DNA from 2 places in the Vibrio sp. R15-SG3-ISO1A genome. Region 2 is predicted to be linked to the other one. Evidence: predicted binding sites of a transcription regulator. Region 2 holds the regulator's gene; the other holds the start of a gene.

Region 1 (6,507 bases), on a different contig from region 2:
GTTATCACCGCGGGTGAGACGGTTATCCTTGAGCGCTCTCGTACAGAACTTCGCACTATCTGGGCTGAGACCACACATAAGATGCAAGGTCTACGTGACAACCCTGCCTGTGCTGACCAAGAGTTTGAAGCGAAGAAAGACAACTCTGATCCAGGTCTGAACGTTAATCTAAGCTTTGATGTCAACGAAGATGTTGCTGCGCCTTACATCGCAAAAGGTGCGAAGCCGAAAATGGCTATCTTGCGTGAGCAGGGCGTCAACTCTCACGTTGAAATGGCAGCGGCATTTGACCGTGCTGGCTTTGAAGCGACCGACATCCACATGAGCGACATCCTAACGGGTCAGGCAGCGTTGGATGAATACCAAGGTCTTGTGGCGTGTGGCGGCTTCTCTTACGGTGACGTACTAGGTGCTGGTGAAGGTTGGGCGAAGTCTATCCTATTCAACCCACAAGCGCGTGAGCAGTTCCAAAGCTTCTTCAACCGTGACGATACCTTCTCTCTTGGTGTGTGTAACGGCTGTCAGATGCTATCGAACCTGAAAGAGCTGATCCCTGGCGCTGATTTGTGGCCACGTTTTGTTCGCAACGAATCTGAGCGTTTTGAAGCTCGCTTTAGCCTAGTGGAAGTACAGAAATCGGATTCTGTGTTCTTTGATGGTATGGCAGGCTCTCGTATGCCTATCGCGGTTTCTCACGGCGAAGGTCGCGTTGAAGTACGTGATGCGGACCACCTAGCGGCGATTGAAGCGTCTGGTACGGTTGCAGTACGTTACGTTGATAACCACGGTAACCCAACACAGCAATACCCGAACAACCCGAACGGTTCGCCAAATGCGATTACCGGTCTTACTACACAAGATGGTCGTGTGACCATTATGATGCCACACCCTGAGCGTGTATTCCGCACGGTTGCCAACTCATGGGCACCAGAAGGTTGGGGTGAAAACGGTGCTTGGATGCGTATGTTCCAAAACGCACGTAAGAACATCGGCTAAGCCTGATTAATTTAGTCAAAAGCGTAGCGTGAATTCGCTGCGCTTTTTTATTTTTAGCGAAAAGTGTTTTTAGCGAAAAAACTACTAGCCAGCGATGCTTTTTTAAGCTCTAATAGCGCACTTTTTTGCGAAGGGCCCAATCATTAGGGTCGCTTGGTCTGAGGAAACAATTTATGAATGCCAACAAAAAATATGCGTTGCGTGTTACTCAACAAGAGTCACAGTGGTGTGCGACAATCACTCGCCAAGTGACATCACGTAAAACTCACGTTTCAAAAAGTGAAACAGGGTTTGAGTCTGAACAAGCTGCACAAGCTTGGGGTGAAGAGCAATTGGCGGTATTCGCCAAAGCGCAAGCCGGTCACAACGCGCGTAAAAAAGCCAAGTAATCACTGTTGTCGACCTTATTGTGCCTACCTGAGTGTAGGCACGTTTGTTTTGAGCGCTAGCCAAAACAATCTCGCGCTCGCAGAGAGGCGGTCGCGTTAACGAAACTGCCCCGCCTCAGGCAAGTATTCAAATCCTGCGCTGGCAAGCTTTGCTTCAAGGGCAGCACGGTCAATATCGAAATACGCTACAAGCTTGTCCAGATCCCCTGCAAAATCATCGCGCAATTTCATGTTGACGATGCTCATCAGCATCACGCTATCCATCTTGGCAAAATTGCTCAAATTCATCATGCATCCTCAAAATCAGAAATCAGCAGATTGGCCGCTGCGAAGGCCGCTTTTTCTCGTACCGATTTAGGCAGCGCGTCATCCGCTGCAATGTCATTAAGCGCTTTGAGCGCGCAGGTGATGGCTTGTGGGACATAGGCTTGATCGCCACTACCGATCTGGGCATAAAGCTCACGAATCATGTCACAGCACTGATAAACTTGCATGTTGGTATCCTTAACAAATGATAACTGCTCTCAAATATACACAGGGACGAGAGGAAACTCAAAGCGCCCGGTTGCGCTAGCGCAAACTCGTGAAGCCTTAGTCGATTTTTTCACCAACAGGGTGAGGTGGGAGAAACGCAGCGAAAAAAAAAGCGAGCATTAACGCTCGCCAATTGGATTGAAACGGTTTGATTACTCTTCGGCGTAACCATGCATGCCGAGCAGCTTGCCATCGAGGTAGGCTTCTTTGCCATCTTTCATCACGAGGCGCTCTTCCACCATCCACTTTACGACCAGAGGGTAGATTTTGTGCTCTTGCGTTTGCACACGCTCGGTGAGGGTTTCGACGGTGTCTTCATCAAAGATCGGTACTTTCGCCTGTAAAATGACAGGCCCGCCGTCAAGTTGCTCAGTGACAAAATGGACACTGGTACCATGCTCTTCGTCACCGGCGTGAATGGCACGTTGGTAAGTGTTGAGCCCTGGGTATTTGGGTAACAGCGATGGGTGGATGTTGATCATTCGCCCCATAAAGTGACGAACGAACTCGCCACTTAAAATGCGCATGTAACCTGCCAAAACCACAACGTCAGGCTTGTATTCATCCATCTGTTTCATCAACTCGCGATCAAAGGCGTCGCGAGTATCGAATGAGCTTGGATCAAGAAAGTGTGCGCCAGCACCGGCTTTTTTCGCACGTTCCAAAGCGTAAGCGGTTGCTTTGTTTGAAAAAACAGCGGTTACTCGGCCATTATCGATGTTGGTTTCACAAGCATCAATAATCGCTTGCAAGTTAGAACCATTCCCTGAAACTAAAACAACAACGCTTTTCATCTTTAGTTGATCTCTACTTGTTCTTCGCCTGCTTGCGCTGTTGCAATCTCACCAATTACCCAAGCGTTCTCGCCTTCGGCTTTCAACAGTTCAACCGCTGCGTCCGCTTGTGCTTTAGGTAGGGCGACAATCAGACCAACACCACAGTTAAATGTGCGGTACATTTCGTGGGGTGTGACGTTGCCTTTCTCTTGTAGCCATTTGAAGATAATTGGCCATTCCCAGCTGTTACCATCGATCACCGCTTTGGTGCCTTCAGGCAGTACGCGAGGGATGTTTTCCCAGAAACCGCCACCAGTGATGTGCGAGATGGCATGAATGTCATGCTGCTCAATCATCTTGAGTGCCGATTTGATGTAAATTTTGGTGGGTTCGAGTAGGTGCTCACCAATCGTTTTGTCAGCTAACTGTTCGTTTTTGTCAGCACCAGAGACTTCAAGAATCTTACGAATGAGTGAGTAACCGTTTGAGTGTGGGCCGCTTGAACCGACCGCGATCAGCGCGTCGCCAGCAGCGACTTTCGTGCCGTCAATCACGTCTTCTTTTTCGACGACGCCAACACAAAAGCCTGCTACGTCATAGTCTTCGCCTTCATACATCCCTGGCATTTCTGCGGTTTCACCACCGATCAGTGCACAACCTGCTTGCACACAGCCGTCTGCAATACCTGACACAACATCCGCTGCCGTATCGACATCCAACTTACCTGTTGCGTAGTAATCCAAGAAGAACAGCGGCTCTGCACCTTGAACAATCAGGTCGTTGACACACATTGCCACAAGGTCAATACCGATGGTGTCATGCTTTTTCATATCCAAAGCAAGGCGCAGCTTAGTGCCCACACCGTCTGTCCCTGAGACGAGAACTGGATGCTTGTACTTGGTTGGCAGTTCGCACAGCGCGCCAAAACCACCAATACCACCCATTACTTCAGGGCGACGTGTACGTTTTACCGCACCTTTAATACGGTCAACAAGTGCGTTGCCTGCATCAATGTCAACGCCAGCATCTTTATAGCTAAGAGAAGTGTTATCAGCACTCACGGGGAAGTCCTCGGTTAGAAAGTTGGATGTGAAAACGGCGCTATTCTACCAGTGGTCAAAGCTAGATAGCAAACGTTTGCGCAAGTTTTTTCTTTTGCGCTACGACAAGAAATTGTGAACGAAATCGTTTATAATCGACAAGTTTATTTGAAATTTGCCATAGATCCGGAGATGGAAATGAAAGTTGTTGAAGTTAAACACCCTCTTGTGAAACACAAAATTGGTCTTCTACGAGAAGGTGATATCAGCACTAAGCGTTTTCGCGAGCTTGCAACAGAAGTCGGCAGCTTGCTGACCTATGAAGCGACCGCAGACTTTGAAACAGAAAAAGTAACCATTGACGGTTGGAATGGTCCGGTAGAAGTGGATCAAATCAAGGGTAAGAAAGTCACCGTTGTACCGATTCTTCGTGCTGGTCTAGGTATGATGGACGGCGTGCTTGAGCACATTCCTAGTGCACGCATCAGTGTGGTGGGTATTTACCGTGACGAAGAGACGTTGGAGCCTGTGCCTTACTTCAACAAACTGGCGTCAAACATTGATGAGCGTATCGCGTTGGTTGTTGACCCTATGCTTGCTACCGGCGGCTCTATGATTGCGACGATTGACCTTCTTAAAGAGCAAGGTTGTCAGTCATTCAAAGTGTTGGTGTTGGTTGCTGCGCCAGAAGGCATCGAAGCTCTAGAAAAAGCGCACCCAGATGTGGAACTATACACCGCTGCTATTGACAGCAGACTGAACGATAAAGGTTACATTGTCCCTGGTCTTGGTGATGCCGGTGACAAGATTTTCGGCACTAAGTAATCGTTGATATCTAAGTCACTTTATACGCTAGTGTGTTGACTGACCTGTAAAGACTAAAAAGGAGCATTGAATGATGCTCCTTTTTCATTGCAGCAAAGCGCTGAACGGATACTTCGCCTGCGTTACTTCTTCAAACTTAGCGTGCCGCCGGTGCGTGGTTTTGCCGGTTTGGTCGTGGGGCCTGAGTGTTTGGTGGCGGGCTTTTGGTTCGGATTGTGGTGATGGGCTCGGCCCTTTTTCGAATTAGGCGCGTGACGAAGATCATCGGCATTGCGACCTTTAAACGTTCGCGGCTTTTGATTGCGTCGCGCTTTGGATTCTTGATTCTCTTCTCGACTATCAAAGAGCTTTGCATCGGTTGCGCGGCGAATTCTGCGCCCTTTGCTGTCAACCTTTGAGGCTTCTTCAGTCCCGCTTGAGCCCTCACACATTGCGAGAATCGTCTCAACCTCTTGATCAGACAAGTAGCGCCATTGACCGTTAGGAATGCCATCCAAGGTAATGTTCATGATGCGAACTCGGCGCAACTTGAATACTTCGTATCCCAGCGCTTCACACATACGGCGTATTTGACGGTTCAACCCTTGTGTCAGCACGATTCGAAATGAAAACTTGGTTTCCTTGGTGACACGGCACGGTAGCGTGACGGTATCTAAAATCGGGACGCCGCTGCTCATCCTATGAATAAAGTCATCGGTGATGGGCTTGTCGACACGCACGACGTACTCTTTTTCGTGATGGTTACCCGCACGAAGAATTTTGTTGACGATATCGCCATCATTGGTCAGAAAGATCAACCCGTCCGACGGCTTATCTAAGCGACCAATTGGGAAGATACGCTTTTTGTGGCCAATAAAGTCAACAATGTTACCCGGTACATCTCGCTCGGTTGTACAGGTGATGCCAGTCGGTTTATTTAAAGCGATATAAATCGGTTTATCGGTGGCACCACTGATAGGTTTTCCATCGACTTGAACATCGTCTCCGGGAAGCACCTTGGTGCCCATTTCCGGCACTTGGCCATTAATGGTGACTCGACCTTGCTCTATCAGTCGGTCTGCTTCTCGACGTGAACAAAAGCCGGTTTCACTGATGAATTTGTTAAGGCGTTTCGCGCTATCTTGGGACATGAGCATTCTCTTTACGTTTCACAACGGCAACCCGTGATGTGGTGGTGGATGGATCCGAAATCGGGGTCGGGGAGTGTATCACTCTGTCTATCTTAGACCAACCATAACGATCGGAAATGGTTTTACCCGAGCCGTTTTTGATGACGCTCACGAGTCTCTTGTTTCTTGTCGGCACTTTTTCTCAGCATGACGTAGACCGCACCCGTGCCGCCGTGAAAACGCTGTGCACTGTGTACACATTGGACGTCATTGATTTGTGATAGCCACTTTGCAAGATAACTTTTCATCATGGCGGGGGGATTGGATTTTTCGCCTCGACCATGAATGATCAGCACCGTGCGAATATCCATGCGCATGCACTGTTTGAGAAAGGTGAGCACTTCGTCACGCGCTTGTTTGAGCGTCTTACGGTGTAAATCTAACCTTGCTTGAAGTGGGTACTTACCCAGGCGCAGTTTACGAAAGACCCCATCTTGTACACCATCGCGCTTGTACTCAATGATGTCTTCGGGTTTGAGCATCGGCGCATGGTCAATGGAGAGGTACTCGGGAGCATCATCGCTGAGCCACATAGCCGCTTCGCGTTTAGCCAACTGCGCTTGGGTGACCTGATGTATTTTGACGTGTTGAGTGGTGTCTTGCTTGATGGGTTTAACGTCTCCCATCATTTGCTGAAACAGTGCAAAATCGTCGTCGTTAGACATGACGGTATCTCAGAGTATTCAATCAATATAGCTATTATACTGACGTAAGCCTGTTGTGATCAGTAAGAAATAAAAAACCGAAGTAAACAGTGTGTCTACTTCGGTGCATAGCG
Region 2 (6,507 bases):
CCATCACCCATTTAGCAATGATAGGGAATACCCCGAGCAACGCAAAAGAGGCGAGTACTGTTGGGGAGACGATGCCTGACAAACTGTCGATTTGCGCTAGCTGGGTCCCGGCGTTGAGGTAGACGGCCGTGCCCGGCAACATACCCAGTTGACTGACCAGATAGAAGCGCGCGATGGTTATGGGCGTAAGACCCATCAAGAGGTTGATCAAAAAGAATGGGAATACCGGGATAAGGCGCAGTGAGAAGAGATAAAACGCACCATCTTTCTCGACCCCTTGATTAATTGTCGCGAGCTTATCGCCAAACTTGCTTTGTACCCACTCTTTGAGTAGAAAGCGGCTACTTAAAAACGCCAAGGTGGCACCTATAGTACTGGCAAAAGAGACGAGCAATAAACTGGTCCAAAAGCCAAACAGAGCAGCGCCAAGCAAGGTGACGACGGCCGCTCCAGGGATCGAGAAGGCGGTGATAGCGACATAGGCGAAGAAGTAACTGAGCGCGGCGAGGGCAAAGTGGGCGTCAATGATTTCAGCCAGCGCTTGCTGCTGCGCTTTGGCGTTATCAAGTGTCAGGTATTGACCAAAGTTTGCGCCTAAAAACACAATCAGAGCGAGCAAACCAATACCTAAAAGCAGTTTCTTGTTCATATGGATCCCTTTGAAAACATCATCATTGATCATTGTTAGATATGAACCAAAAAGCCAGTAAAAAATTTCGCCCTAAAGGGAAGAATACGTTGAATTCTATGACGAAGGAATGGAAACGCTAGAAAAGCATCGGCTAAAAACGTCTCAAGCCAGCGGTGTTGGGCTGGCTTGAGACGGGGATTGGAATTACTGAACGCTATCGCTGACTAGCTTTGCAGCTGATTCAGGAGCTCGTCGCGTCTTGCTTGAGGGACCACAGACCAGTGCGTGCCTTTAATTGCCCCCTCAAGTGCCCACAGCAGGTCGATACTGACATCGGTAGAGTGCGTGGAACGAATCGCTTTATACGCTTCCACTGCGCCCGTCTGCTCCAAACGGGAGACACTGTCGATACCCGCTTTCTTGAGCATTCGCTCGGTCGCTAGACGCAAGTTCGGCAGATCTTTCAGGCGCGTTGGTTTGGCGTTGGTTTGACGCTGCTTGTCTTTGTTGGCCGCCTCTAGGGCAGTGTTTGCCATCGCAATAGTCTGAGTGACATCCTGATCCCAGTCATGACCGAGGGCGTAGTATTTGGTGACCACAGGGAAACCACGCTTTTTATACACGTATGGCTCGAGTCCCTGAGCATTAAACTGTTGGGCCAACGAGTCGTCGGCGCGTATGTGAAGTTTGTCATTTACCACGAGGGCAAACATGGTGTCATCAGCGAAGATTCCGAATCCACCAAACATTGAGCGAGACTTGATCTTGCCCAATGGTTCAAACAATCGCATTGAGTCTTTTAAAATTGGTTTATCCATGCTGTTATTCTCGGTGTATTACAATACGCCACCAAATTCAGGTCCGAGAGATTAGCAAAAATATGCAGGTTTTGTGTCAGTAGGGTGTCATTCTGGCTCATAAAAGAATAATCCTACTCACGGTGTGAGCGCATAATGCGCGCGCAACGTTTAACTCATTGTATTCTTTGCTTTTGATAAAGAATTACGAAGTGCACATTTGCCATCGGCAACCCCGCTACCAAGCAGTCATCAACGTTGAAATCGTTGAGTGGCTACAACAGGCCGGAAGCTTTGCGTCCCATCCTTTCGAAATGGTTTGCCCTGTTCGTGGCATTCGTCGAACATAATAAGCATAAATAATTTATGGGCTAAACATCACGTTTTGATGGGTTAAATGTGATCTTGGTTCATAAAATAGACGGGTGTTAACGAGAGAATAAAGCCCAGCGGATGAGAAGTATTCTCGCTAGGCTAGTCGATGTGATGTGCTGAACTTGTTCGTTGGTCTATTTCACCGTCGCCACGGTATCGCGCTCGACGATTTCTGGGTGCATTTCAAAAATACGTTTTTCATGCTCTTTGTCTTTAATACGTTCGAGCAAAATCTCAAATGCGTTTTTACCCACACGGCGCTTCGGCTGGTGAACCGTCGTTAGCGGTGGTGAAAAGTACTCGGCTAGCTCAATGTTGTCATAACCAATGACCGACATGTCTTCTGGAATACGAATGCCTTTTTGCTGTAAACGGCTCATCAAACCGAGCGCCATCGTATCGTTGAAACAGAATACTGCGGTTGGCTTTTCGTCCATGGCGACGATTTTGTCCGCGGCAAGCACGGCGGTATCGCACTCAAAGTTACCTTCTAAGATCCAATCTTCGTTGACGCTCAAACCCGACTCGTTCATTGCGCGCTTAAAGCCTTGGATGCGCTCTTGGCAGGCCGCTTTTTCAAAATGCCCACTCAAGCAAGCAATGCGCTTGTGGCCGTGATCAATCAGGTATTTTGTTGCGAGGTAGCCGCCTTCTTCCGAGTTGTCGATGATTTTATCGGCTTGTGAGCTTTCCGGGCCCCAATCCATCACCACCTTAGGGATGTCTTTATGACGGTCAAGCATTTCGCTCAACTCTTCGGTCAAATCTGAACACATCACTAAGATGCCATCGACGCGCTTTTCCGCCAGCATGCGAATGTAGTCACGTTGTTTCTCGTAGATGCCGCCAGTGTTACACAAGATCAAGGTGTAGCCTTGACGGTAGCAGTAGCTCTCAACCCCGTCGATCACTTCCGAGAAGAAAAGGTTGGTCGATTGAGTAACCAGCATGCCTATTGTGCGTGTCGAGTTACATTTCAGGCTGCGTGCAACGGCACTTGGGGCATAGTTCAACTCTTGAACCGCTTCCATCACTTTTTCTTGCGTGGCTTCAGCGACAAAGCGTGTTTTGTTGATCACATGGGATACAGTGGTGGTCGAGACACCCGCTAAGCGAGCGACGTCTTTAATCGTGGCCATATGGTTTTGTCCTGTCGATGACTGCCTACTATTCTATGAAAAGTTAAGTCTATAAAAGTAAAGTCTATACAAAGTTTAGAGTATGTAGACAGAAAGTATCAGAAACACAAAAACCGCCCTCAAAAAGCGGTTTGTATTTATTAGTTTTATCGTTTGCGGACCGGATTGTAGTCCGCAACGTCGATTTGGGCAAATAAAAAACCCGCCTTTGGGATCTCGCCACACCTTTTGTATGGGCTTAATCGCTATCGCCTTGCAGGTAGGCTTTATCCAATTGAATGAACGCGCACAATAGCGACGACAGCGCCGCATAGAAGCCGAATGTGTCGAGGCGCTGGCAGCGCTCGGCAAACCTCTCAATCCAAGGGAGTAGATGCTGCTCAATAAAATCGGCTTGCTCTTGGTAGGCGAGATGCGTGTCGCCTGCCATCTGCTCTGCTGCATGAGCGCCGCGCACAATCAGGTTACCCAAAAAATCCAGCTCTATGGCGAGATGATCAGAAGGCTCATTGAGCCCTGAATGCACAGCGACCCCGTGTTGTTGAAGTAAAGCGTCCATCTGTTTGGCAGGCTCACCATTGAGCAGTCCGGATTCATCTAAGTAGACAGAGGCGTAAGGCAGCGCGCTGTCTCGGTCGGATTTTAAAAACAGGTCGCAATAGTCGGCTGATAGTTCCAACTGAGCATCTGGCCTGTCTTGCAATCGGTTCAATGCATCGATGAGCCTGTCTGCGGCGACGTTAAGCTCAGGGGTTTGTGCAAGTCCCGTCAGAAAGGTACGTGTGTCCACCGAATGATATTGGGCCAGCTCTTGCTCTGAGAGCTCTTTGGCAAACACGCTCGAAAACCACCAGTAGAGCTCAGCGCGTTGCTCATCAAAGGCGCGCTGCTCTTTCGCGGCGGGAGATAAAGGGTCGGAAATCTGGGCGTTAGGTGTCTCTGGCATGATGGGCTCTCAACTGAATCAGATGCCGTTAAGTCTAACGGATAAAAATGAACAGCGGTCAACCTGATTATGAGAAGAAATGGTCAAATATGGCAATTTGTGAACAGGGCGGCAAAGCTTGCTTTGCATCAATGAATCGCCAACTTTTCGCTTCACAAAGAGGACAAAGATGGAGTTGTGACTAATTATGAATAGAATAAAGCCATTGAATCAGTGTGTGAATAAGTGAGTAGAGCCGATGAGCTACCACATTTTGGTTGTTGAAGATGATGAAGTGACTCGCCGTAAATTGGCGGGCTACTTTCAAACCGAAGGGTATCAGGTGAGCCAAGCTGAGAATGGCGCGCAGATGCGCGATGTACTCAGCAGCAGTCGGGTCGATTTGGTGATGCTGGATATTAATCTGCCCAGCGAAGATGGCTTGATGCTGACGCGTGAACTACGCAGTCAATCGGACATCGGTATTATCTTGGTGACCGGGCGTACCGACAGCATTGATAAGATTGTTGGTTTAGAAATGGGCGCGGACGATTATGTCACCAAGCCATTTGAGCTTAGGGAACTGCTCGTCAGAGTCAAGAACCTCTTGTGGCGCATCGCACTGGCTGCGCGAGCGCAAAACGCGGGCAGCGATCAGCAAGAGGGCGTGGTGCGCTTTGCTGAATGGACGTTCGATATTCAGCGCCGCGCTTTGAGCCGAGGGGAGGAGCCAGTCAAACTGACTAAAGCAGAGTATGAGCTTTTGGTGGCGCTCTCCTCTCACCCTAACCAAGTGCTCAGTCGGGAACGCATTCTTAATATGATCAGTCATCGTGTGGACGCACCCAATGACCGCACCATCGATGTCCTGATTCGGCGCATGAGAGCGAAGATGGAAGTGGATCCAAAAAATCCGCAGATATTCGTCACCGTGCACGGCGAAGGCTACATGTTCGCCGGAGATTAACGGTTTTCGGCAATGAACGAACGCAGATTGATGCCAAAGAAACGAAAAATCCAGGCATGCAGCCTGGATTTTTGTGTTAAGTGGAAGACGTTCTCCGTCTACGCTGGCGGCCGGTTAAACGTCGCTCTGCGCAGCCTCCACCTCCAAGGCTTGCTCTTCATAATCGGACGCCCAGTCGCGCAGGTGTTGCCAAATGGTGCCCAGCGTTTCATGCCAGTAGCGCTCAGTTTGTTCGAGATATTTGCCCTTCGGCGCGTACTTCTCCCACGCTTGATCGATGTTTCTCTGCGCTAGGTAGTTGGTCGGCGCGGCGTAAGGTTTCAATCCTGCGGAATGGAATTCATTCAGGGCACGGTTCATGTGACTGGCCGATGTGACCACCACCAACTTCTTGTTCTTAACGAACGCCGCCGCTTGGCGCGCTTCTTCCCAAGTATCTTTGGCGGTTTCGAGCAGAATGATGTCAGATTTAGAAACGCCAAGCGCCAGCGCTACTTTAGCCATCATGCGCGCATTGCTCACTTCAGAACCGGCGGCGTAGCCTGAGAGAATCAGTTTAGAGCCCGGATAAATTCGCATCACACGAATCCCTTCGGTCAAACGCATTAGGCCGGCGCGACTCAGTTCTGAGGTGGGCGGAATGTCGTCGTCCACAACATGGCCGCTGCCAAGCACCATCACATAATCAATCGATTCATCGACAGGAAAAAAGGCCGAGTATTGGCGCTCGATAGGCATGAGAAGACGTGATGAAACGGGCTGGAAGGCAACGAGAAAAATGCCAACAAACGAGAAGAGAACAACGAAACATCCTGTTTTTTGTTTTCGTGTGAACATGACGAGCATGAGTCCCACAAGGCCAATGATCAGCAGGGCTGGCAAAGGCATAAGTAAAGCCGAGACGACTTTTTTCAGCTCAAACATACTTAAATAGTCCGAAAAAACACCAGTTGATTATAATTTAAGAGAAAGCCTCTTTATTCCTGCCTTTCTTGTGACAGAATAGCAGCACGATTCAACATCATAACTCAAGCTGCTGTGACTGAAGACCGCAATTTCGACGATATTGCCCACAAATTTGCAAAAAATATATACGGCTCTGACAAAGGCGAGATTCGACAAGTCATTGTTTGGGAAGACCTTCAAACCATCCTCGCCTCGTTACCCGCCAGTGATTCACCACTCAACGTGCTCGATGCCGGGGGTGGGTTGGCACAAATGTCGCAAAAGCTGGCGAAGCTAGGCCATCGCATTACGTTATGTGATCTATCTTCTGAAATGCTGCAATTAGCTGAGCAGGATATTGCAAAAAATGGCTTGCTTGAGCAGTATCGCTTGATTCATTCGCCCGTTCAATCCATCGCTCAACACCAGCAGCAACCGGCGGATTTGGTGATGTTTCATGCCGTCATGGAGTGGTTGGCTGAGCCAAAGTCTGCGCTGCAAACGCTGTTAGAGCAGGTCAAACCGGGCGGTATCGCGTCGGTCATGTTCTACAACCATCATGGCCTCGTGTACAAAAATGTCGTGTGTGGCAACCTTCCGCATGTGTTAGAGGGCATGCCGCACCGGAAGAGATTTAAGCTTCAGCCCCAAAAAGGGCTGAAGCCTGAAGATGTCTACCGTTGGATAGAGGAGTCGGGGTTTCACATTGAAGGGAAATCCGGCATTCG

The links. The regulator PurR, encoded in region 2, represses purine synthesis genes. The targets are predictions, from matches to a motif close to TNANGNAAACGTTTNCNTNA.
Region 1: purM (phosphoribosylformylglycinamidine cyclo-ligase) is a predicted target of PurR. The motif match lies at 3,821-3,840, and genes of this name have one in related genera.

Annotation. Positions count from the first base shown of each region.
Region 1 is NZ_JCBDGH010000057.1:68,179-74,685, forward strand. Features, by position in the region: gene purL (phosphoribosylformylglycinamidine synthase) at 1-996, shown strand, start outside; gene AC6R0L_RS08325 (DUF3622 domain-containing protein) at 1,170-1,385, shown strand; gene AC6R0L_RS08330 (DUF4250 domain-containing protein) at 1,482-1,673, opposite strand; gene AC6R0L_RS08335 (YaeP family protein) at 1,673-1,879, opposite strand; gene purN (phosphoribosylglycinamide formyltransferase) at 2,072-2,713, opposite strand; gene purM (phosphoribosylformylglycinamidine cyclo-ligase) at 2,716-3,756, opposite strand; gene upp (uracil phosphoribosyltransferase) at 3,934-4,560, shown strand; gene rluF (23S rRNA pseudouridine(2604) synthase RluF) at 4,683-5,690, opposite strand; gene smrA (DNA endonuclease SmrA) at 5,813-6,394, opposite strand.
Region 2 is NZ_JCBDGH010000066.1:40,576-47,082, reverse strand. Features, by position in the region: gene AC6R0L_RS10485 (TVP38/TMEM64 family protein) at 1-649, opposite strand, end outside; gene AC6R0L_RS10480 (TfoX/Sxy family DNA transformation protein) at 856-1,449, opposite strand; cyclic di-GMP riboswitch class I at 1,654-1,762, opposite strand; gene purR (HTH-type transcriptional repressor PurR) at 1,938-2,942, opposite strand; gene torD (molecular chaperone TorD) at 3,181-3,888, opposite strand; gene torR (two-component system response regulator TorR) at 4,127-4,834, shown strand; gene elyC (envelope biogenesis factor ElyC) at 4,949-5,758, opposite strand; gene cmoM (tRNA uridine 5-oxyacetic acid(34) methyltransferase CmoM) at 5,855-6,507, shown strand, end outside.